2 linked regions of the Methanospirillum hungatei JF-1 genome follow. The protein of the gene in region 2 binds, or shares a complex with, the protein of the main gene of each other region. Links are inferred from orthologs where the notes say so. Each region holds a gene or a part of one and is shown on either strand. Other genes may lie near its edges.

The links.
Region 1: MHUN_RS03455 (region 2) and rpl7ae share a complex: the UniProt entries of both Methanocaldococcus jannaschii proteins name them as parts of the 50S ribosomal subunit. The link is inferred for Methanospirillum hungatei JF-1 from one-to-one orthologs.

What each region holds. Positions count from the first base shown.
Region 1 is NC_007796.1:1,821,396-1,833,945, reverse strand. The notes cover bases 5,599-8,499. They hold rpl7ae (50S ribosomal protein L7Ae), read right to left. Parts: upstream 7,283-8,499; coding sequence 6,914-7,282; downstream 5,599-6,913. Other genes in these bases: MHUN_RS08360 (DUF2298 domain-containing protein), read right to left, coding at 7,435-8,499; MHUN_RS08370 (30S ribosomal protein S28e), read right to left, coding at 6,705-6,908; MHUN_RS08375 (50S ribosomal protein L24e), read right to left, coding at 6,508-6,699; ndk (nucleoside-diphosphate kinase), read right to left, coding at 6,056-6,505; MHUN_RS08385 (tetratricopeptide repeat protein), read right to left, coding at 5,599-5,959. In the rest of the region: MHUN_RS08415 (YkgJ family cysteine cluster protein), read left to right, coding at 69-791; MHUN_RS19505 (tryptophan transporter), read left to right, coding at 993-1,538; MHUN_RS18700 (ABC transporter ATP-binding protein), read left to right, coding at 1,535-2,971; MHUN_RS08400 (energy-coupling factor transporter transmembrane component T family protein), read left to right, coding at 2,968-3,756; MHUN_RS08395 (response regulator), read left to right, coding at 3,839-4,399; MHUN_RS08390 (tetratricopeptide repeat protein), read right to left, coding at 4,410-5,120; more of MHUN_RS08385, read right to left, coding at 5,201-5,598; more of MHUN_RS08360, read right to left, coding at 8,500-9,522; MHUN_RS08355 (lysylphosphatidylglycerol synthase transmembrane domain-containing protein), read right to left, coding at 9,526-10,485; MHUN_RS08350 (dolichyl-phosphate beta-glucosyltransferase), read right to left, coding at 10,475-11,188; MHUN_RS08345 (NAD(P)/FAD-dependent oxidoreductase), read right to left, coding at 11,189-12,427; MHUN_RS08340 (tubulin/FtsZ family protein), read left to right, coding at 12,548-12,550. UniProt on the Methanocaldococcus jannaschii protein: Multifunctional RNA-binding protein that recognizes the K-turn motif in ribosomal RNA, the RNA component of RNase P, box H/ACA, box C/D and box C'/D' sRNAs.
Region 2 is NC_007796.1:754,866-767,287, forward strand. What follows is about bases 5,085-7,857. They hold MHUN_RS03455 (50S ribosomal protein L1), read right to left. Parts: upstream 6,909-7,857; coding sequence 6,261-6,908; downstream 5,085-6,260. Other genes in these bases: rpl12p (50S ribosomal protein P1), read right to left, coding at 5,085-5,362; MHUN_RS03450 (50S ribosomal protein L10), read right to left, coding at 5,413-6,261; MHUN_RS03460 (50S ribosomal protein L11), read right to left, coding at 6,973-7,449; MHUN_RS03465 (transcription elongation factor Spt5), read right to left, coding at 7,548-7,857. In the rest of the region: MHUN_RS03415 (S8 family serine peptidase), read left to right, coding at 1-189; MHUN_RS03420 (nitroreductase family protein), read right to left, coding at 231-743; MHUN_RS03425 (ATP-binding protein), read right to left, coding at 826-2,376; MHUN_RS03430 (DUF3821 domain-containing protein), read right to left, coding at 2,454-3,497; peptide-methionine (S)-S-oxide reductase MsrA, read left to right, coding at 3,573-4,049; MHUN_RS03440 (alkaline phosphatase family protein), read left to right, coding at 4,051-4,962; more of rpl12p, read right to left, coding at 5,051-5,084; more of MHUN_RS03465, read right to left, coding at 7,858-8,030; MHUN_RS03470 (protein translocase SEC61 complex subunit gamma), read right to left, coding at 8,036-8,227; cell division protein FtsZ, read right to left, coding at 8,233-9,321; MHUN_RS03480 (D-aminoacyl-tRNA deacylase), read right to left, coding at 9,318-10,646; MHUN_RS03485 (IS1634-like element ISMhu4 family transposase), read right to left, coding at 10,659-12,392. UniProt on the Methanocaldococcus jannaschii protein: Probably involved in E site tRNA release. Binds directly to 23S rRNA. Protein L1 is also a translational repressor protein, it controls the translation of its operon by binding to its mRNA.

The sequences.
Region 1 (12,550 bases), 1.1 Mb from region 2 along the record:
TTCGCCAAGGGTACAAAGGTGATTGGTCATCGTCACTACTATGCATCAGAATGGCTGAGTACTGAGAAATGTCTGATTCCTATATCGATCGGGAACTCTCCGGTCTCATGGTCGAGCAGGATCTTCTTCTGAAATGGCATGAGCAGGATCTGGCAGACATTATCAGCGATGTTGGATTTTCCTGTCTTTTGTGTGGCAGATGCTGTACGACGGAATTTAACTGTCATGTATTTTTACTGGATGCCGATGCAGAGCGGGTCATGGCCATGAATCCCTCCCTCCTGATACCGGCACCTGAATTTGAGCTGGCCGATGAAGAAGGGAATTTTTACGTATCCGGCTATGCCCTCAGGGTACGGGAAGACGGGTCCTGTATCTTTCTCACTGATACCCGGTGCAGGATATATGATGAGCGCTTTACTATCTGCAGGATTTATCCGTATATGCTTCACCGGGAACCAGACCGAAGGAAGAACCTGGAGTTCAGACAAATCAGCGGTCTGAATGAGCATGGTGAGTACCATTGTCCGATATCAGAGGATGATGCTCTGACTTTTGCCAGGGAGACCATCGCCTATGAGAAGGCCTATCTGGCACAGATGATCGGGTTTTACAGGGCAGTCCGGGCTCTCTTCGAGCAGAAGAATACCCGGCATATCAGGGCAGGGTATGACCGCCGGATACAGGAGTTTCGAAAGGGTGCACCTGTGGTAGTGAATGTCTGGTTCCAGGGAACGTTTGTTCCGGTAACCGTGCGCCGCGAGGACTATCTGGGTTTTGGATGGCCATAAGGGCATGAGACGTGTGGGATACTGGATAACCTTCTTATAGGTCGATGTATAATTTCATACATAGATGACTCAATATGTCCATCATCGTCGTCGGGGTGCATGTCCGGGTTCGCCCCGCTCTTGGCGATGACACCAAATTCTCATGTTTACGGTATTGCTTTTCTGAATAAATTCTGATATACATTCACGATAATTGATACTATGAAATCACAGGATATTGCCATTGTCGGCATTTTACTTGCGGTCGGTGCAATTGCACGGTTTGCCGCCTTATACGCACCATTACCGCCATTCCTTGTACCGAACTTTGTCATCGTTTTCTACTGTCTGGCTATCATGCTGGTTGTCCCGAAATTCTCCCAGGCTCTTGGGATTGGGTTTATTGGTGGCATCATCAGTGCTCTTATCAGTCACTCGATATTCCCGCCAGGAAATCTTATCAGTGAGCCAATCGGAGCCGTTGCCTGTCTGCTCGTCTTCCAGGCACTCAAAAACCGGTTTGCTGCAGCACCATCCGTTGCAACTCTGGTCGCAACCTTTGCAAGCGGGATCTCCTTCCTCTGTGTGGTTATGCTGCTGGTGATGGTCGCACCTGGTCTGCTGTTCAAGGCATTCAACTATGAAAGCCTGTATGCCTTCTTTAGTGCCATGATGGTTATGATAGTCATACCGACTGCAATTATCAACACCATTATCGCACAGATTCTGTATGTTCCTGCATCACGGGCATTATCCCGGAGATCATGATACTCGCAACAGCGCTCAGTTACACGTACCCGGTGGGAGTCCGCCCGGCCCTCCGGGACATCACTCTTTCTATCGGAGCCGGAGAACTTGTCCTGGTGACCGGTCCGACTGCAGCCGGAAAGACAACGCTTTGTTATGCCCTGTCCGGCATCCTTCAGCATGAGTTTGGCGGAACCTGTTCCGGGTATCTTGCTCTGAACGGCAGGCCGGTGACTGAGTATGCAGGTGTCGGTGAACTGAACCGGTATGTCAGCATGGTCTTTGATGATGCAGACTCCCAGCTCATCTTCACCAGTGTTGAGGAAGAACTGGCATCAGGCCTTGAGACAAGGATCGATTCGAAACAGGAGATAGAGGATCGGGTCAGAGATGTCATGGAACTCTGTGGTATCACCCATCTTCGTGAACGTCCACCCTATGCCCTCTCCGGCGGTCAGAAACAACGGGTTGCCATTGCCGCAGCCCTTGCGATGGATACTGATATCATCATCCTGGACGAGCCGACCTCAGAGCTGGATGTAGTGGCAACATCCCGAATTATTGAGATCCTGCAGGATCTGAAGGCCAGGGGGAAGACCATCATCATCGTGGATCATTCCCTTGAAGGATACCGGAATGTTGCAGACCGGGTTATCGTCATGGAAGAGGGTCATATCAGCAGGGAAGGGACATTTAATGAGATCTTCCCTGAGCAGCAGGGCTCGATGAAAGCCCTCTATACCGATCCTGATCTTGAGCCATATTCTCCGGTGAATCGTCCGGTTATCGCAACCATTGATTCCCTGATCAAACGATATGGCACAATAGAAGCGCTCAGTGGCGTCTCACTGACCCTCTATGAAGGTGAGTTTATTGCAATCCTTGGTGAGAATGGTTCAGGGAAGACGACTCTGGTGAAGCATTTGAACGGTCTGTTACGACCTGACGAGGGATCAGTGCATGTGCGGAGCCTGGATGCAGCTACGGCACCGGTCATCGATCTTGTCAAGCAGACCGGTCTTGTGTTTCAGAACCCAGATACCATGCTCTTTGCTGACAGTGTCAGAGATGAGATCATGTTTGGCCTTGAAAATATCGGAGCAGACTCCCCTGATCAGGTCATTGGAGGTGTGCTTGCCATGGTCGGGCTATCGGGCTCTGAAGCAACCTATCCCCGGCACCTTTCACGGGGGGAACGGCAGCGGCTTGCGGTTGCCTGTATTCTTGCCATGAAACCCGGACTTATCATTCTGGATGAACCGACCACCGGACTTGACGAGAAAGAGTCTGACCGGATGATGGATCTCATGCTGACTTTGCAGAAGAGCGGGCATACCATCATCATGGTTACGCATAATATGCGGATTGCCGAAGAGTATGCCAGCCGGATCATTGCGATGGAGAACGGCAGGGTCATCGGGGATTATCATAACCTGAAGGGGCGTGCATCATGAGTGAGATTCTGCAGTATATACCGGGTAACAGCCCGCTTCATCATCTGAATCCGGTCACCAAGCTGCTCCTGGTAATTCTTATCGTCGGGTTATGTGTAATGTCGGCCCAGGTGCCGTTTCTCTGTTTTCTCATTGGTGTTCTGGTGCTTGGTGCCCTTTTTTCTGGTCTTATCAAAGAGATAATCAATCAGGTACCGTTCCTTATCCTGTTGTCATTCTTCCTCGTGATACTCACCAGTCTGACGGTCCAGGAAGGTGACTTGTTACTCACCATTCTTCAGTCTGGTGAACCCGGAGGTCAGGGATATGGGATCACTCTTGGGGGACTTCTCTTTGGTATTATCCTCTCCCTCCGGTTTATCGTGATGATAACGGCATTTCAACTCTTTGTCGTGACTACAAAACCCAGTGATCTGGTGACCGGACTTTTGGCATTCCGCCTTCCGGTCGATTATGTTCTCATGCTCCTAATAGCGCTCCGGTTTATTCCAAGTCTTCAGCTGGAGGCCAGGCGGATCCATGAAGCACAGCTCTGCCGGGGTTATAACCCGGGAACTGGTATATCCGGAAAGATCAGAAGCATGAAACCGATTATGATACCACTCGTTGCAAATTCACTTGCAAAAACTCAGGTCCTTGGTCTTACTCTTGATATGCGGGGGTATCGGGCCCGAAAAAATCTCCCCCTTCATAAACTGGTCTTTGGTTTTGGTGATGTTATCAGTGCGGTGCTGATTGTGGTAATTCTTGTAGCATTTGCATATCTTCACTTTTTTAATGCATAGGGCAAGGGCAGACCTGTACCGCCCCTTTTTTGATCCTGCATCGCCATGATTAAAGTCCTTGAATGGCAATAAGTCTCTATTTATGATATCCGTCCTGCTTGTTGATGATGAACCCGTCATTCTGGATATTGCCCGTGCTTTTCTGGAAAGGCATGGGGAGTTTTCCGTAACCACTGTGCTTTCCGCCGAGGAAGGGCTTGCATTGCTGAATGAGCGGGGCTTTGATGCCGTGGTCTCTGATTATGAGATGCCGGTTATGAACGGGCTGGGTTTTCTCAAGGCAATTCGGGAAAAAGGAAATCATATCCCCTTTATCATCTTTACCGGAAGAGGCAGGGAGGATGTGGTTATCGAGGCCCTCAATGCCGGAGCTGATTATTACATTCAGAAAGGCGGGGATCCGCGTGCTCAGTTCACTGAACTTGCATATAAGATCCGTGAATCAGTACGAAAGAAAAAGGAGGTCCAGCCCCCGGCCGAACATGATATTATCAGGTCCAAGATTATCGGCCATCTTCATGCTCTTGAGACTCAGGTATCCATGCTAAAGACAGCAGGGGTTACTCCGTCACAAGAGCCCCTCATCAGGGAATGTGACTCCCATATCAGAGATCTGCTCATGCTCTTTGGAGAGTATAAATAGAAAATAAATTTTAATTTCTTTCAATCAGGCTTTTTGCCATTGCGAAAGCTTCATTTGCTTCATTGATCTGACCGAGGGCCAGGTGAATTTCTCCTTTTTTATTCCAGAGTTCCGGGCTGTCTGGTTCTAATCCAGTCATAACCTCATAGCATTTCAGGACTTCCATGTACCTGCCTAACTTTGTCAGGGTGTAAGCCTTATGCTGCCAGAGATCCACCCGTTTTGGATCTATCTCGATAGCCTTGTCAAACCTCTGCAAGGCCTCTTCATACTGTTCAAGCCGGTTGTATGCAAATCCAATCAGCAGCCATGAGTTCTCCTTTTTATCCTGGGGTCCTGCCAGTTCCAGTGACCGCTCTGCAGATTTTATGGCAAGTTTATACTGACCACTCTCTATATATGAGGATGCTTTCCCCTGCCAGGCGCCACTCTCATCAGGATTAAGCCTGATTGCCTCATCGAAGTCATTCATAGCCTCCTGCTGCCGACCAAGATGCTGAAGTGCAATGCCACGGTAGGTCCATACCTTTGGGTTTATCGGGTCAAGCCGGATTGAATGACTATATGCATCCACTGCCTCTGTATAGAGTCCGTCTTTTGCAAACCGGTTTCCCTGCTCTATCCAGTCCTGTGCACTCCATCCCTCAGTTCCCAGACATCCGCACAGGAGAATAAGCATCAGCACAGACAGGGCCAATACAACAGTTGAAACGAACTTCATGAAGATACACATTCCAGGTGCCTGAATGCACAATTCTCTCTAAAGGTTGTCAGAGAAATATGAAATGTCTTCCTGCCGGGTCAGGGAATAACTGTTATAGGAGTTTTTGGGATTTTACGGGCAATAACCTCTCCCTGCTTTTTATAGAGAAGATTTGCCTGACTTATGGCGATATCAGCCTCATCAGTTCTTCCCAAAACCCGCAGGACTGATGCCTTGTTTATCCAGTTCTCTGCATTGCCTGGATTTATCTTCAATGCTTCCTCAAATGAATCCAGCGCATCATTATAGTTCTTTTCCATAACATAGGCATACCCGCGTGAGCTCCAGGCCTTCTCCAGCGATGGGTTCATCTGAAGTATCTTATCAAAATGAGAGATGGCAAGATCATATTGTCCCCGGCCTGACAGAGCAAGGCCCCGATGATACCAGTACTCGGTGTTGGTCTCATCAAGTTCGATTGCCTTATAGAATGACCTGACAGCCTCATCATAATCACCCATCATATAACTGGCCCTGCCTTTCATGAACCATGCCTCAGGATAATCCGGTTGTATTCGTATTGCTGCCGTAAACGCATCTATTGCGTCTTTATATCTGACTAGTTCAAAAAGGGCCTGCCCTTTCAGGTAGTAGAGCTGACTATTGCTTCCTGACAATTCGATGGCCTGGTTATAGAGTGATACTGCCTCGGCATACCTTCCAGAATTATACGCGGTCTTTGCTTCGTCTGAAAGGCGGTCAGTCTCTGTGCATCCGGATATCAGAACGACGGCAATCAGAAGAGATACAAGGATACAGAGTGAAGTGATTCTGATCGTCCGGTTTTCTGAGTTCATTCCAGGTCACCAGTCAGATACTATTTTACTTCTTTTGTATTGAAACATCTGTTCAATGAACCGGAATGGAAAAAAGATGGTAAAACCAAAAAAAAATTATTCGTAGAGGTACTGTTCATCTATCCGGGTATATGAAACAAGTTCTTCCGGTTTGAAATGAATAGCAATCTCGCGATTTGCAGTTTCAACAGAATCAGAGCCATGGATGACATTCATCCCTATCTCAAGGGCATAGTCTCCACGAATCGTACCTGGTGCAGCACCGGCCGGATTGGTTGCTCCGATCATATCCCTGCTTATCTTTACGATATCTTTTCCTTCCCATACCATAAGGAAACACGGTCCGGACGTGATGTATGCCTTCAGACCTGGGAAGAAGGGTTTCTGCACGTGTTCAGCATAATGCTCCATGACCCGTGCATCAGGAAGTTTTTCAAATCGTGAGGCAACCATCTTGAATCCGCGGCGTTCAAACCGGGTGATAACCTCACCGATCAGTCCGCGCTGAACTCCGTCTGGCTTTACCATCAGAAATGTCCGTTCCATTGTTATACCTTGCCAAGAGCTTTCCGGCCAGCGGTGGTCCATCTGACACGGCGTGGAATACGTCCGAGCTTATGGTTCTTCTGGCACTTGGTGCTGCAATAATAGAAAATCTGTCCGTCCTTTTTGACGTACATCTTCCCGGTTCCAGGCTCCATCTGCAGGCCGCAGAAAGAACAGATATGCGTATCAATCATTGTTCTTACCTCCGGGAAAGTTTCTTTGCTTCACGTTCAGTCTCAAGGAGCATCAGAACATCACCTTCACGGATCGGTCCTACCGTGTTACGGGTGATAATCCGCCCCTTGTTCGGGCCATCAAGGATACGGGCTTTCACCTGCATGGCTTCTCCATGCATACCGGTTGACCCGATAACCTCGATTACTTCAGCGGGCGTTCCGTCCATGGTATTCACTCAGCTTTGAGAGCTGCTATCTGGGCAGCAATTTCATCGATGGTCTCTTTTGCTTTTCCGGACTTTACGATAGCTGCAGCAGCAGAGCCGACTTCCAGTCCGCAAGCAGCGCCGATATCATTCTGCTTGCTGATGAAGAGATACGGAATCTTCTTTTCTTCGCAGAGTGGTCCAAGATGCATGACGATCTCTGCTGGTTCAACATCTCCGCCAATAAGGACCAGCTGTGCGATCCCGCGCTCGATGGCCTTGGTGGCTTCGTTGGAGCCCTTTTTGATTTTTCCGCTTTCACGTGCGGCTTCGACGGCTTCAAGAGCCTTGTTCTGGATCTCTTCAGAGACTTCAAAGGTAACGTAGTTTGCCATGAATTCACCTCATTCAGGAGGGGCATGACCCTCCGTCATCACTCATCAGCAGATGACGAATGTGCCATATTAGTTACGATTGTGGGCGTTTAAAGGTTCGTAGATCTGGTTTTGTTTCCAAGGGAAATATCTCCCCGACTGGCCGGGTTTCATCAAGCCTGATGCTGGTAGATCACGACATCGCGATTCCGGTAGAGTTCCTGAAGGTCATGGGCAGGTATCGAAATAGTATATTTTTGTTGCTCTTCAGGGCCGACATAGAGCAGATCTGCCCGGTACCGTTCCATGAGGGGGATGGTCTGGTCCGGGTTTTCATATATGGTCCTGATATGATTGCCCCGCTCACCATACCAGCCTTCCGGATAATTCCCCCTCCACATATATTCATGGAACTGCCATCCGATGATCGTCGGGATTCCGGTGAATGATGAGACCCGTGAGGTATACTGGTAGTCATCCCCGGCTGCTTCCACGATAATATGCTCACCGGGGAGTGTTCGTAAAAATGCAAGAGCTTCAGCATCCTCCCTATGAGATTGTGAAAGCCATGCCATGCCATCCAGGGTAGGGGTATGTGGTCCGTGAATGGTTGAGACGATGACCGGGGGGACAATCAGGCAGAGACAGAGCAGGATTATGATAGATACACTGATGACCCGTGAAGTCCGCCCTGGTTTTCTGGTGATATATGCATCCAGCTCGTTTCCAATCATCAGGGCCGCAGCAGTTCCGCAGAGGAGCCAGGCACCGATATAGAGTTTGAATACCGTGTTCATCCGGTAATAGACCTCTCCCATGTTATCTGCCAGGTAGATAAGTTCACAAAAGAGCAGAATTGTAAGTCCTCCTGCAGCCAGAAGATCTGCAGATCCTGATCTTCGCCTGATGACAAAAATCAGGATCAGGGTTGCAAGTGCAGCGGAGAGGTACCCGGTCAGAAAGAACGGGAAGATAGCAAGAAGGATCCAAGGGACTTTTCTGAGTTCTGACCTGAAAGAGAATAAAAAGGCAGCAAAGAACCAGCCATGGACCATGATAAACTGCCAGATATCAGTCGGGGTATGGACAAACCCAATCCCTGCAATTCCCTGGGTATGCATCCCAAGGAGGAGCGGACTGATGAGGGCCAGACTCAGGGCCGGAACAAGGAGGAGATAAAATCCTGCAGCAATCACGGGTTTTTGGAACCATTGTCCCCCCCGCTCCCGGATCATTGTCTGCACAGTGTGCATAACAACCTGAATTGTAAGGGCTGGTGCCCCTCTATATTCACGTCCAATCAGACAAAAGCCTGTTACCAGAATCATCGGTGCCCAAATCAGGACATCCCAACTGTTGACTACCGGAATTACCGAAAGCCCGAGTGCAGTCAGGAGAAGAATTAAGATACGTGCCCTGGTTCCATCTCTCCAGCATACCAACGCAGCGGTTACCATGAGAACCAGAAATGACTGGGCCATGATACCAAGGACATGGGCATGGACATCACCAAACAGAAATGAGAAGAGTGGATATTCGTTGATAGTGTCCTGAATGACTCTGCTGCTATCCCAGAGAAGGGTAAAGGCCCTGGTTCCGGTAAGGCCAAGGTAGATGAAGTACGGATTTACGACAAAAAATGCCAGTACCGGGAGTAATCTGGTACGCCGTAGGGTCAGGTGTCCCACTCCGTAGAGATTGACGGCAGAAAGTGCGGCGATTGTGGGGAGAGCAAGGCTAAAGAGGATGTTTGAGGGGATCCCGGTGAGCATCGCCGGTGTTGCTATGATCCAGTGACCAAAATAGTAGTATACATTCAGAAACCCTCCGGCAAACCAGGGGTCAAGAGGGGGAACCAGGGGCGTTCTGAGAATCGATGCAAGAAATCCATGGTCCATGAATTTCTCCGCCCCGTTGATATCAGGATTGTATGCCCTGACGACGAGCATGGCAAGAAACACGCCGAAAAAGAGCAGGTAGTAGCGCCATTCTGAGGGGATGGCTTTGTAATGTCCCGTCTTATGAAATATTCCGGTGCAGAGATATGCAACAATGATCGGGATCAGACCAGTATAGGGAGGAAGACCACAAAAGACTGCATACCAGGTTGCAAGAGCGGTCAGGATAAATCCCGCAGTCCAGGATACGGGGACCGCAATTTTGGGCAGGTATTCTTTTATCAAGGGATAGAGAGAGAGATGGAATAGGAAAAGAAGGAAGAGCCAGGATAATACCGCAATAATCTGTCCTGATTCAATCATGCCTTATGATTCATCCTTCAGTCTTTTCTTAATACTTTCAGAGAGTTCGGGGATTACCCAGTCTCCTAAGTACATGATAGAGATCGCCCCTCCGATAAGGGTGATACCATTCTTAATCAGGTGGTCGATGACTGCGATAAGGGTGGATACTGCCGGACTTGTCCCTGCCAGTTCAAAGATGACGGCAAGGGCAAATTCATAGGTCCCGACTCCGCCGGGTGTGAGGGGGACTGCTTTTACAAGGTTTCCTGCAACTACTGCAAGCAGGACGATTGAAAAAGGGATATCCTGCCCGAACATAAGGGCAACAAGGGAACAGATGGCAGTATCAAGTATCCAGATACCAAGTGATGTAACTGCGAGAACACATGCGGATCGGGGAGTCAGGGATGCATTCCGCATCTCATTCATCATCGTCAGAACATACCCGATGTATTTATTGTCAGTCTGAACTTTGCCCGTGAGGATGAGAACCAGAAAGAAGATTCCCCCAAGCACGAGCGGAAGAACGAGCAGCATGAGAACCCAGGACGGGGCGTTCAGCACAAAGACCACTGCGCAAAGGCCCAGGACTGCTACCGATATGATATCAAAAACCCGCTCCACGATGATGGAGGAGAGACCCTGGGAGATGGTTGCATCATAATCATGCTTGAGCAGGACCACCCGGATCAGGTCTCCAAGCCGGGCTGGGACGATAAGGTTTACCGTTTGTGATATGTAGATACAGGCCGTTGAAAAGATGAGTGAAATGGATACATGCATCCGCGAGAGGATGGACTGGTACCGCCCTCCCCTGACAAACCAGGCACACAGGCAGATAAGACATGCCGGGATAAGATAGAGCGGTCTTACATAAGCAAGTGCATCGGCCAGGTCATTCCAGACTCTGATGACCATGACGGCCAGGATTCCTACTGCCAGAAGAACAGAGAAGATGATAGCACAGAGTTTACGATACATGGAGCTGCCACCAGAGTCGGAGAATTGCTCGTCCCATCTTCCAGATATCACCTGATCTGACTGTCGTCCCCTGTCCCTCTGTCCAGATTACCGGGATCTCTGCGATACGAAGCCCTTTATGCTGGGCACGTACAAGGATCTCGGTATCCCAGAACCAGTGGGTATCACACGTCTCCTGCAGAAGGTCCCTGAGCACTTCGGTTCTGAATGCCTTAAATCCGCACTGATGATCAGAGAGGGTGCTTTTCAGAATAAGCCGGACCAGGAAGTTATATCCCCTGCTTTTAATCTCACGGCTGCAACTTCTGATGATTCTGCTCTCCGGAAGAAGCCGTGAACCGGTTGCCAGATCATACCCTTCAGTAATTCGGCCAAGGAGTTCTTCAAGATGGGAGATGTCGGTTGCCATATCAACATCAAAATAACAGAAGATATCTCCACGGGCTATTGAGGCAGCACGAGACAGGGCCGATCCCCTCCCCAGCCGCTCATCCCGGTGAAGGTGGATGACCTGTGGGCTCTCCCGGGCAAACTTTGCTGCTAATTCAGCAGATCCATCGGTGCTGGCATCCTCGGCTATGATGAGTTCAAACTCTGTAGCAATGCAGGATAGCGTCTGCAGAACTCGTGGTACCGCCTCTTTTAGGGCATGAACATCGTTGTACACCGGAATGACAACTGTTACCGGATTTGATATTGTCACTCAGGTCACTTCCGGATTCTTTTCCATCCTGACGATCTCTTCTGCAGCCCTGAGTCCGGCACGAACCGATCCCTCAATACTCCGCTCCGGATAGTTCTCTTCAGAAAACATACCGGCAAGAACAAGTCCGGGAACTGATATCATGTTCATCTGCTCTTTATACCCGGCAAGATACAGCGGCCCGGCATAGGGGTCTCTAGTCATTTCTGCCCATAGTATCTCATCACTCCTGACTGAAAATTTTCTCTGGAAATCTTCTATCATCCGTTCCTTCAGGTCGGTGGGCGGCGTGCCGGTGTAATATGATGCAAGATAGACGATATCCTCACCATACCATGCTCTTGGGGCAAAACAGGTATGTCCGATGACAGCTCCATAGGGGGCATCATCATACAGATTAATCCAGTAAATACCCTGAGTGACAGGACGGACAAGCCCCATGGTCAGACAGGCCGCTCCCTGGTAGGGGATATCCGGAATATCAAGACCGGTTTTTTTCAGAAGACCGGGTGCGATGGTTGCAATGACGGCATCGAATGGTTCATCATTTATATACCATTCCCCCCCGGCTTTTTGTATGCTGGTAACCGGTGTGTTTATTCTTATCTCTCCTCCATATCCGGTTATCGTATTTGAAAGACTTTCGATGAAGGATGAAAACCCCCGCTCAAGATATCCGAGCCGCTCTCCCCCAAGACTTCTGTCCGAACGGATGGCCACCCGGCTGACAAGCCATGCGGCAGAGATTTTCTCTGCATTCTGACCAAATTTTGAATTCAGGAGTGGCCTGAAGAATGAGCGGTAAATTTTCTCTCCAAGCTGCTCTGTAAGGAATTTCTCTGCGCTTATGGTGTCAAGGTGTGACAGATCAAAGTGTTTGACTTTTTTGGTGAATAATGCGAGCCTGAATTTTTCAAATATGCTAAGGTGAGGATAGAGCAGTATTTCGAGGGGGGTGGTGAGGGGATAGATGGTCCCGTTTTGGTATGTACCGGTTGACCCTTTGAGCCAGAGTATCGTATCAGATAGGTTCAATTCATCTAAAAGGTGTAAAAATGCCCGATCTCCTGAGAAGAAATGGTGATAGTACCGCTCAATGGAATATGCCTTCCGGTGGTATGATGAGAGCAGCCCCCCTATCTCTGCTGACTTTTCGTAAATTGTAATTTTATGGTCTTTAGAAAGCCTGTATGCCGAAACAAGTCCGGATATGCCTCCTCCTATTATTGCTATCCGCATATTCTGTTATAATCCCTTAGATATTCCCATCCTGCTCATTGAAGAAGCTTTTTGAATGTATAAAGGAAAGATGTACCAAATAATCAGAATTCCGATATTTCATACAACTGGTGTACCTCCATG
Region 2 (12,422 bases):
AAAGACCTCAATGGTGACGGGAAGTATGAGGATGTGAACGGAAATGGGCGTGCAGATTACTCGGACGTGGTGACCTTCTTTAAGCAGATGGACTGGATCAGTAAAAATGAACCGGTGGCAGCATTTGACTTTTCAGGAAATAACAGAATTGATTATACAGACGTGGTCAAGTTATTCCAGTCTATATAATGGTAATGGACGGTAAAATCAAGATTGGATTATTCAATCCCTTATTTTTCTTCCGGTGACCACCGGTTGGTAAAGAAGATCTCTTTTCCCGGTTTTTTGCTTGGAACCTTCACTTCTTTCGGGTACCCTGCCGGAATGAGTGATGTTAATGAATAAGGCTCTGGTATCTCCAGAAGTTTACAGATATCAGCCCCATACTCTTTTTTATCTCCGGCAACCCAGCAGGTCCCGACACCATAGGACTGCAGACAGGTTATCATGTTCATGGTTGCTGCACAGCAGTCTTCCAGATAATATTTCGCATTTTTATCCCCGCATATGACAAAACAGGCTGCTGCTTCAGCGATGAACTTCCCATGATCGGTAAAATCTGCAATTTTTTTCAGCAGATCACGATCTGTTACAACACCAAGAAGCCAGGGCTGCAGATTCATTGCTGTCGGAGCCAGACGACCACACTCAAGGGTTTCTTTAATAATTTCATCGCTGAGTGGTTTGTCAATGTATGATCTGACGCTCCGCCGTGATTTGATAATCGTCACTCCAAGATTCATAGTATTCATTATTACTTATCATTGAAGATAATTATCGGTCCCTGAGGGGTATCATCCGCTCCAGGTGAATTCGGAAAAAAGGTTATCCAACTGTCCAGGATTCAATATTTCGCGTTTCAGGATCAAACAGGATGCCGACCTTTATCTTCTGCCGGGGGTCTGAAAGGTACTTTTCTGCATATCCACGTTCGTCAATTTGATCAAGTGGATCCTTTTTTCCTTTTTGCCCGATGCCCTTTACTTTGAATTCGAAGATCCAGATATATGAGGGTGTTTTAACCGTCAGATCTATCCGACCTTTATTCGTTGTATCTTCCGGGATTACCTCGAACCCTAGACTTGCAAGATACGAATACATGAGACTTGCCCAATACCCTTCGAATCTTGCAAGGGGATTTCTTCGGTACCAGTCATGAGGAATTGATGCGAAGAAAGACTGAAGGTGAGCATGTAATCCTTCTTCATCCCCCAGTTCCAGGATCGAAAACAGGATATCACGATTATCCGAGAGTGAATAACCGGAAAGAGCCTCAGAGAACAGCAGGTTGAGAGACGTTCTCACTTCTTTGTTTGGATACCCGAGTGTGCATCGAAATCCCCGGATGCCGTCAGATGACCAGGATCTGATGGTGAGGTATCCGGTCTGAAATAATAAGGTTTCAACCGTTATCTTTTCCGGGTTAAATGAAAGGAGAATATCATCACCTGATATCATTCCGTCATACTCTGCGGGTAATCGTGGCTCATTCAGCCAGTTTTTTAGCAGAAATGATGGTGTTCCTGTCTCGAACCAGTACGGTCTGAAGATACCTGAATCAAAAAACAAAAGAATATCAAAGGGATTATAGACTGATTTACCGGTCCAGGAGTACCCGTTGTACCAATCACGGATGAGATCAGGATCATATTGTTCATACCAGAATGCGAAGGAGGTCCTGATGTCCTCTTCTGTATATCCGCAGATGGTGGAGTACCGGGAGTCAAGGGTTATGTCCTGAAGATTGTTCAGACCGGAAAAGATACCGGTTTTGATAAATTTCGATACACCGGTGATAAAAACAAACCTGATATGAGAATCAAGCGGTTTTATGAATCCATAAAAGTCACGCAAAATATCCCGCATATCAGCCGCACGAACAGGATCTTCCAGGGTGTCGAGGATAGGCTTGTCATACTCATCAACAAGGATAACGATCTGTTCACCTGTTTTCGTGTGAATATCCCTGATTAATGATGAAAATCGTCCGCCAATCGATGTCTCAAAAGGTTCAAAATTCCAGGTCCTTGCCCAGGCAGAGATGAGCTCATGTATCTGTGTTTTCAACTCTGCTGGTGTCCGTGGGGATGAGAGTGACCAGTCTATCCGGAGGACTGGGTTCCTCTTATTCCAGTCCCACTTTGAATCCGGACTGTCCAGAAAAAGTCCTGAAAAGAGATCCGGTTTCTGTGAAAAAGCCGCATCAAACGTATCGATGAGAAGACTTTTTCCAAACCGCCGGGGACGTGAAAGAAAATAATATTTTCCGGATTGTACTAATGAGTGAATCAGAGGTGTTTTATCAATATAGACATATCCCCCGGTTCTGATTTCAGTAAAAGACTGGATACCTATCGGTAGTTTCAGATGGGACATCTCTTTCACTACTATCTATTGGCTGGTAAAATAAGTATTGATTGAGAGGGCGATGAAATCCGGTACAGAATACATTTTCAGGGTTTTATCAGAACCATCAGAACGAATCCTGCTCCAATAATTGATAGTATACCGAGAGGGGCTTTGGTAGGTTCAGGGACTGGTGTTGATTCAGGTGTTTTCTCCGGTGTTGGTTCGATAGTTTGTACGGTTGTATAGGTGGGGGTTGGAACATGCGTGAACGTTGGTGCAGGGATCTGTACCTGTGTCTCTACAGTCTGGACCGGGGTTATGGGTTTTGTAACCGGGGCTGAATATGCGGGAGGTGTTGTTTGTGTGACCATTGGAGTTATATCCGGTTCGGGGGTTCCGATCTCAATCGCTACTGGTGCTTTAATGAGGGGATTGATATTCTGAATAAGAACTTCCACCGGAGATGATATCCCTGCCCCCGTATCCGGCATATTATCCTTAATGCGGTTCATTGAGAGTTCTGCCTGAACGGTCCAGGTCCCGACGGTAACTCCCCCGGTATTCCAGACAGGACCGGTGGAGGTTAAAGATGAGGTAAGCGGAATCCCGGACAGACTGAAAGATCCGGACGGGCCGGACACGGAAGAGTATTTTGCACCTTCAGGACTGGTGAGAACGATATCCACCTGCCCGTCCGGACCTCCCCGGGAATTTGCTTCATAAACATTTGATGATATCCGGAATGATACCGCATCTCCTCTTGGGATCCATTTTCCGGTTGCATCAAAATCCGCAGTCTCATCATAAACTCTGACCGATACCTGTGGCCTTTTTACCTGGAATACCGGGCTACCTTCCGGCCAGGAGTACCAGAGCCCCTCTTTCCCGGAAAAGGCTGATGGCGAAACATAAAATGAGTCAGGGGATGATACCGTCATGAGTTCCGTCGGGTCTGAACTCCTGCTGCTCCCCGGAGCCCACCATCCAATCTGCCCTCCGTTCATAACACCGGTTGCAGAAATGTCCAGTCCTTCTTCTCCTAGAAACACGGTCCCTCCTGGTGAGATTGTTCTTAAATCTCCACTTGCCTGTGATGCGCAGAAGAGAATCATGAGCAGGCTGAAAAGCCCGGCTAGAGAATATTTCATAATGAACAATTTCCTTTATAGTTTAAATTTTTCTTCACCCATCTCACTAAATAGTCTTCAGATCAAGATCGGTATATGGGAATTGCCTTTTTTGCTGGTGGCTGTTTCTGGGGCATTGAAGCAGGATTTCAGAAAGTGCCGGGAGTAATCAATACCAAAGTCGGATATATGGGGGGGCATACAATAGAACCTACCTATCAGGAGGTCTGTTCAGATACGACCGGTCATGCAGAGACAATTGCTCTTGAATATGATGATACGGCAATCACCTATCGAAAACTTCTGGAAATTTTCTTCTCCCTGCATAATCCAACAGAAGTAAACAGGCAGGGGCCTGATGTCGGCAGCCAGTACCGCTCCGTCATCTTCTATACCTCACCTGAGCAAAAAGAGGAGGCAGAAATGTTTATTGCGGAGATGAACCAGTCAGGCCGATATCATGCCGCAATTGCGACAGAGGTTGTTCCGGCAGAAACTTTCTGGCCTGCGGAGGAGTATCATCAGTCCTATTTTCTGAAAATTGGTCAGCGTTATGGACGGAGTCTGTTCTGATATGAAAGACCATCTGTGTAATACCAAAAGAAAGAGTGTGGTTGTACTTTTTCTGCTGATTTGTATCATTATCGGGAATGTTTCTGCAGTTCCTTCGGATCCACGGGGTATTATCCTCATCTCATGGGATGGCATTTCTAAAGATACCCTCCAAAATCTTCTTGAAACCGGCTCTCTTCCTCATCTCTCCTCTCTTTTAAAAAATGGCAGTTTTATCAATATCTCAATAACCGATCACTATCCGGATACCATGGCCGGTCACGCCCAGATTCTGACTGGTTATTCACCGGAACAGACCGGAGTCTTTAAAAGTATGCGATATGGCGAGATCCCTCATGGGATGACGGTATTTGAACGGCTTGAAGATGCATTTGGATCAGGTAATATCAGTACTGCTATTGTGGCATCACAGGAGAGAAGTCTTGGGACGCTCAAAGGGCTGCCCTTTTATCATGCAGGCAAGGTGGTTGATTATTACTATGACCGGAACAGTGATGCAGGTCTAGTCGGGTCGGTTGCATCTGAATCAGTCTACCATTTCGGATCTCTGGGTCGCTTTTTTATCTTCGCTCACTTCAGGGATGCGGCAGATGCAGGGTATGCATACGGGGCAGGATCTCCTCAGCAGATTACGGCAATTCAGGAGATAGACGAAGCGACCGGAAATATTCTTAAAGCCCTCAAGGATCTGGGGATTTCTGATAAGACGGTATTATATGTCACGACTGATCACGGGTTCAATACCGGTCCCAAAGATCATACCGGACAGATATCTCTCTGGATGGTGACCAATGAACCGGGATATAATTTGACCGGCGATCAGAAAGATATCACACCGACGATTCTGAAAAGACTCGGTGTTTCGTATGATGAGATGAACCCGTCGTATAATGCAACGGCTCTCAACCCCTGATTTTTACAGAAAAGAATTCCTAGTTCTTCAATGAATTGTGAACTCTGGAACAAATAATAACTTTGTCGAAGAGAAAAAAGAAAAGAGTTTAGCCGAACAGAGCACCAAGCCCTGCCATTCCGCTCTCTTCTTCTGCCTTCTTGTCTTCAGCTGGTGCTTCTTCTGCTGCTGCTGCTGCCGGAGCTGCACCTGCAACAGGAGCTGCTGCAACAGCGACCGGTGCTGCTGCTGCCTTGCTGATTGCATCTTCAATGTCGACACCATCAAGGGATGCGACAAGTGCCTTGACACGTGATTCGTTGACAGCGATACCAGCGGCAGAAAGTACTGCCTGAACAGAGGATTCGTTGATCTCCTTTCCTGCCTTGTGCAGAAGGAGTGCAGCGTATACATACTCCATGTTAATTCACCTAAATATTTTTCCGATTACTCGTATTGTTAGCATATTGATTATCCGACAACATTCTGGAGGGCCATGGCCTGAGCCTGTGCCTTTCCAAGAACAGCATCGATTATGTCACTACTGGTGACTGCAGCCTCGACACCAACTCCGCGTGCTTCACGGACAGCCTTGGTCAGCAGTGCAGATGCGGTATCCCTGGTTGGATATGCAGCATTGACTGACAGATTAAAGGCGTGGGTTGCAGCGGTGATAATGCTGTTATAGAATGCAGTCTCGTCGATTGCCAGAACATCAGACTCGTAGATACTTCCTTCGTAGAAGGCTGCCTGCAGAATAAGACCGACATCCATCGGTTTTATATCCAGCTTTGCAAGTGCATCTGCAAGTTTTTTGTTGATCTCCTGACCGGCTTTTACCACAGTTTTTGTTTCACGAATGGTAACTTTTCCTGCCTCAATTGCTGCAGGAATGCCGGCCTGCTGAAGCTCACCGACAATTGGACCTGGACGGAAACTGGTCGGTCCTTTTGAAACGACGATATCTTCCGGTGCAGTCTCTCCAGGACGTGCTGCCATCTTTGTTTTTGTCTTTTCAAGCATGCTGTAGAGCTTGAAAGGATTCTCATTGGTAAAGATGAGAGCAGAATGTCCGGATAAGTGTGAAGAGAGGTCTGTTATGGATCCCCCAATCTCACCGAATGCGTGTTCGATGAGCGTGTTACGGGTCATAATCAATTCGGCTTTCCCGCGAAGATTTCTTCTGATATCCTGCACCTGTCTGGCTGGGATTCCATACATATCAACAAGTCCTACCAGCTTATATTCGCTGGAGAGACGCTTGATAGTGGTAATCTCATCCTTCTTCCACTGGGGCAGATGTGCGGTATACAATGCCATTATAACTCCACCTTCACAGACGGCCCCATCGTTGTCTTTATATAGACCGATCTGACCTGGAAGTCACCCATCTCAAGTTTTGAGAGAATACGCTTGAGGACTGCATCGATATTCTCTGCAATCTCCTCTTCACTCATGGCGGTTGTTCCTACCTTGAGTGAGAATGACATCTTGTCCTTGGTTCTGATTTTGACAGATTTCCGAAGACGCTCCACGATTGGACGGATATCCGTACCGGCGGGAATCGGCTGGGGCATTCTGCCTCGTGGACCAAGTCGTGGACCAAGCCATCTTCCGACAAGACTCATAACCTGCGTTTCTGCAAGGAAAAACTGATGCTCGGATGCAATTTTACGTGCTTCACGAGGGGCACCTCCAAGGCGCTCAATTTCTTCCGGTCCCATGATGAGTTCAACACCGGATTCTCGTGCCTGAGTGACAATGTCACCAGAACCAAGAACGGCAATCTTGACTACTCGTCCATTCCCGTGGGGAAGGAGGATTGTCTCATCAATACGGTTTTTCGGCTGAGACATGTCGATATTTTTCAGGTTAATGGTCATATCGACACTCTCGGTGAATTTCCGTTCAGGCGCCTGTTCTTTTGCCTTTTTCAATGCGTCAATAAGGACGCTCTTCTCTACCATCAGGTTCCTCCATAGTGATGCGACCGTGATTGATTCCACGATCTTCTATGGTTACATATCGATTCTATCCCACGAGGACTGCGTCATGAGCGCCCGAATCTATCTCTTTGAGCATATCTTTGGGTTTTTTGCCTGAAACTGTAATACCGAGCGATACGCAGGTACCGACAACTTCCTTGACCGCATTCTTGAGATCATAGGAGAGCATGTCATCAAGTTTCATTTTGGCAATCGTGACAGCAGCCTCAAGTGGCACGTCCCCGACAATCTTGGTGTTCGGCTCACCAGAGCCTTTTTCAACGCCTGCTTCTTTCATGATGAGCGCTGTCGTGGGTGGAATACCAACCGAGATGGTGAAGTTCTTCTTCTCGTCCACCTCTACACGGACAGGAACCTGCATACCATTGAAGGATGCGGTTTTTTTGTTAATCTCATCAACAACAGCTTTGACGTTGATACCAAGGGGACCCAGTGCCGGACCGAGTGGCGGACCAGCAGTGGCTTTGCCACCGGGTACTAGTACCTCGACTACTTCTGCCATTGTGTATCACCAGTCAGGACGGTTATGTCCATCTGGGTTCATAAAGGTTGGAAGGATAGATAAAAAAGAATATGTCCTGCCAGGTTGTCGGAGCTACCTTATGAGTCGTCCTCACCACGGTCGATGACCCTGACATGGTCACCCCGAACCGTGATAGGAATCGGCAGAACACTTTCATACAGCTCAACGGTAATCTCCTCTTTTGAGGCGTCTACACGCTTGACTACCGCTTTTTCTCCCTTGAACGGACCATTGATAAGTTCAACAATCGTCCCTTCGTCAATGCCACTGACTGCCGGTTTTGGTATCAGGTAGTGACCGACTTCTTCCAGGGTGGTAACTCCTGGTAGGACAGTGCGCGCACTGGGAACATGTTCCATCAGTTCCTGGACCCTGGCGATCGGCTCATCGGTCTCTACCAGAACATATCCTTTCAGTTCGTCAGGGACAATAACTGACATAACCCGGATATCATTATCCGCGTCCCGCACCGCCTTGTCGATATTGTCTGCGACCGACCGTTCTGCCCGGTTTGTGGTCTTTACCGCGAAAATGCGGGTAAGACGGTGTTCATTCTCCATACGAATCAGGCCGGAAGTACTAGGAAGAGTTCGTAGATTGCAAACCCGATAATTCCAATCAGTACGACACCTGCCGCAGCGACGAGTGCTATTTTTGTATACTCATCCCGTGTTGGAAAGCGGGCCAGTTTGAGGATACGCATGTATTTGCGGAAAAGTTCCTCGTTTAAATTGATGTCAAGTTTGGGGATTTCCATGTATATCACTTCAGAAAATCAATCTCAAAGTGTCTCTGAAATTTCGGGTTATTTTTTTCATTTCTACCATATATTTGTGGCGACCGAACGCCGGTCAGGATAAGCAGGGTCCGTATGGTGTTCTGCATCGTTGGATCTATCTGAGCTCCCCATATTATCCGTGCATCAGGGTCAATCAGGGCATAAACCTCTTCAACAACACCCTCAGCTTCAGCCATGGTCATATCCGGCCCTCCGGTAACATTAACTAGAGCAGAGGTAGCGCAGGAAATATCGATATCAAGCAGAGGAGATCGTATGGCTTTGCGCACCGAATCCGCAGATTTGTCCTGGGCATCACTCTCACCCATCCCGATCATGGCAACTCCTCCTTTCTCCATGATGGCCCGCACATCGGCGAAGTCAAGGTTTACCAGACCGGGCACGGTGATAAGTTCGGTGATACCTTTGACCGCCCGCATCAGGACCTCGTCGGCTACCTTGAATGCGGCATAGAGTGGCAATTTCGGTACAACCTCAATGAGCCGGTCATTCGGAACGACAATGACGGTATCTGCAACATCACGAAGACGTTCAAGCCCTGCCTCGGCATTCTCCATCCTGATGGCCCCTTCAGATGTGAAAGGTAAGGTGACTATGGCTATAGTCAGGGCACCTTCTTCATGGGCTGCCCGTGCAACCACCGGAGCACACCCAGTACCAGTTCCCCCGCCAAGACCAGCGGTGATAAAGACCATGTCAGAGTCTTCAACAGCCCGTCGGATGTCATGTTCACTCTCAAGTGCTGCCTCTTCCCCGACCTGCGGATAGGATCCTGCCCCAAGACCTCGTGTCCGCTGTCTTCCTATAAGAATACGGTGATCTGCCTTGACGGTTGCAAGATGCATGGCATCGGTATTGATGGCATACAGGGTGGTTCCTGCAATCCCCTCATCCTTCATCCGGGTAATTGTGTTTGACCCGGCACCTCCACAACCGATAACTGAGATCCGGGTTGTCATCGTCCGGAGAACAGCATCAAGATCACTATTATTCTGCGGAATCTGTTGCTCTGCTTTTGCCCTGTTGAGCGCTTCTTCAACGATTGATTTCATCTGGCCTGCCTCTGCGGAATGTGAATCCGCTTTTCTGTCTCTGTCATCACCATTTCCGGATAGATAACCGAATCACCAACCTCGACCGGCTTTCCTGCCATCAGCTCACTATAGAGCGGGCCAGAGGGTATGCCCAGATTTTTGGCTTTCTTCGGATCAAACCGTAATTTTTTGATGATTAAAGAATCCCCCTCAAAAGAACAGGTGTATCTGTCCTGTAACAATGTTACACAGAGATGTATTAATTCATCCGATATTCTGCCGCTGAATGCTGCATCGGTAATAAAAACCGGATGACATGCTTTTCCTCTCCCGGTCATATGTACGATTGGAAATGAGTCTAGCGCAGAAATGAACTCTTCTGCAGCAACTTTCATAACTTCATCGACCAGCTCACCCGGAATGGTCAGGGAGACCGGGGCAGGCATCTCCAGGATGGTATGGAGAACGATTGATGATCCGGGAATGAGTGATTCTGCAAGGTTTCTGATAGACATATATTCAGAGAACGGGAGATCAAAGAGCCGCATCAGATCCCCCTGACCAAGGATCGGGATGGTATGCTTGTCTGCAAGACCGGTAATCATCCGCTCCTCTTTTCCAGACATGGATTTCCCATCAATATAGATTGCAAAAGCACCGGTAGAAGAGATGATATCCTGAAATAATGCATCCGTCAGGTGAGGAATATCACGGGTCGGCATAATATGACCAAAGCCGCCTCTGGTTAATTTTGTGATCTCTGTCTGACGCTGGGCATAATGCGTCCCTCCAAATCCTGCTAATGGGATGACCGATGAGGTATCCATGAGAAGAGCATCCAGTACCGCTTGTGCTACTGCCCTGGCAGCAATCCGGTCATTCCATTCCTTCTCTGTACTACCGAGCTCGATAAAACAGGAGGGCAGAGGGATGTCTGTCGGACCATGATGGGTAGCCTCATACATAACTTCATACCCTTCCGGAGCATGGATGATCAGCCGGTTGATAAGAGCATGCATAAGGCCGGTTGCTGCAGGTGTCAGGGTGTTTGGACGTCCCCCGTAATCAGCAGATCCAAAATTGCCAGTGACATGGACCGTTAAAACCGGCCGTGGCCGTTCACTGGCATGGCGTGATAGAAAAAGAATCCTATCTGCATCATGGGGCAGGGAGGGGCCGTCAAGATAGATAAGCCGTTCTTCTGCATGCCAGTGTCTGATATGGGAATGAGCCCTTTTGTCATCTTCTAGGAATGAATAGAGTTCTTCATGAATGAGTGAACCGGCCGGGTCTTTGCGTGAGCTGATAAGTAAGGTTGTTGGAGACTGTTCTTTTGGTGTCATGAATGGTAATTCTCACCGTTCGCTGATCTTAAATTCAGATTCCTGAATTGATCCCAATTGAGTATAAACACTAATATCAACATTCATCAGATTTAAAATCTCTCGATGCTTTTGATTTATCCCAGTAATTGTGTAAAAAACCTGTTCACCATAAAATGAAACTAACAAATAAATCTCTTTGAAAAACTCAATAATTCTTTCAGTTTTAGGATTATTTACTATTTTCGTTGGATTATATTCGAAAAGACCACTCAAACCCTGACCTCTACTTTTCAGCGAATCCCTGACTTTTTTCTCAATAATAACAAGTGGTCTCATTACAATAGTCAAAAACTTCACTAAACCATCAATTCTGTCATCTCGTTGAATAAACATTGGGGCAAGTGAAAGTGCCTTTCCCTTCAGCCGATGAAATTGATGCTCTATGATATACTGATCACGGTAAGTCAGAACAACATCTTGCATCGATAATTCATTTTCTGGTTTATTTGTTACATATACCCTCCATCCTGATAATTCCTGCGCTTGTTGAAGGGCTTGCAAGTTAATAGTTGGTTTAACCTCAATTCTCGTCGATTGTTCAATTCTGGCGGGATTGTTTCCGTATTTTCGTTTTGGAGTATTACTAATATGCTCGATATACTCAACTTCGAATACCGCTGTTAATCCCTTATCTCCAAGAATAGCATGTACTTTTTCTTTTGCTTCCTCGATTGTTCGGTAAATTTTCTTTCCCTTTCCTCTTTTATTCATTGAATTTATCTCAAAGAAAGCTTTTTTTACTTGCTCTTCAAGTGATAATCTGAATTTATTTGCATGAGCAAATGATTTTGCGTAGATTAGCCGTTCCTCCCAGGTTATGATTTTCCCCTCATATTCCATTGAATGAGATATTTTTTTCTCAAATCCTTCGGCTATAATCGCATCGCTTCCATCATAGTACGATCGTGAAACTTGTGTGAAGGAAAGATTAGACTCCTGATGTGCTATGATTGCAGAATAAATTTCCTGAGTAGGATGAGAGACTTCTGATAACGGGCATAAATAAAAGTCATTATTGATAGTCGTATACAAACGAGTTGCTATGGCACCCATTTTGCAATCTCCCACAAAAAGTAATCCAGATTGTCCCGTAGATTTTTTCACCTTTTCCATTGCAGGGATATAGAGAGGATCATCAGCACAATTTCCAGGGACTACACTAACGGTGAGGGGCAAACCCAGCACATCAAGCACTGAAAGTACGATTTTTATTTGAGGGAGGGAGGCGTCATCTTTTGAGTTGCCAAATTGTATTAATCCGTTTTTATCGATAATTCCATTGCTGTTTACTGTTGTCATATCAAGACGGACGATGTTTTCATCCGTTAAACCATATATACGCAGTGTAGAACGATTTAATTCAGATTCAAATCGGTTCCAAAGTTCATTATTGTGCAATAGAGATAATATACGAGCCAAATGGTCATCAGTAAAGCATTTTGGACTAAATTGAAAACCAATCAATTTTTCCAGTAAATTTTTTTTGGTAGTAACCCACTTCTCCAAGGGACACATACGATGATCATTTTCGGTCAGGCAGTAGCAGATCCAAATGGCAATCGTTTCACCAATCGGCAAACCCACCCAGTTTCTGTGAGGCGAATATACCTCATTCAAAATTCGTATGATTTGAAGTTCTTTTAATGTTTCAAAGATATATGGGATTCCGCCGATGTGTTCAATTTGATGTGTCGGAGCGATCATCCCATATATATGTACACTTCTCAGATATAA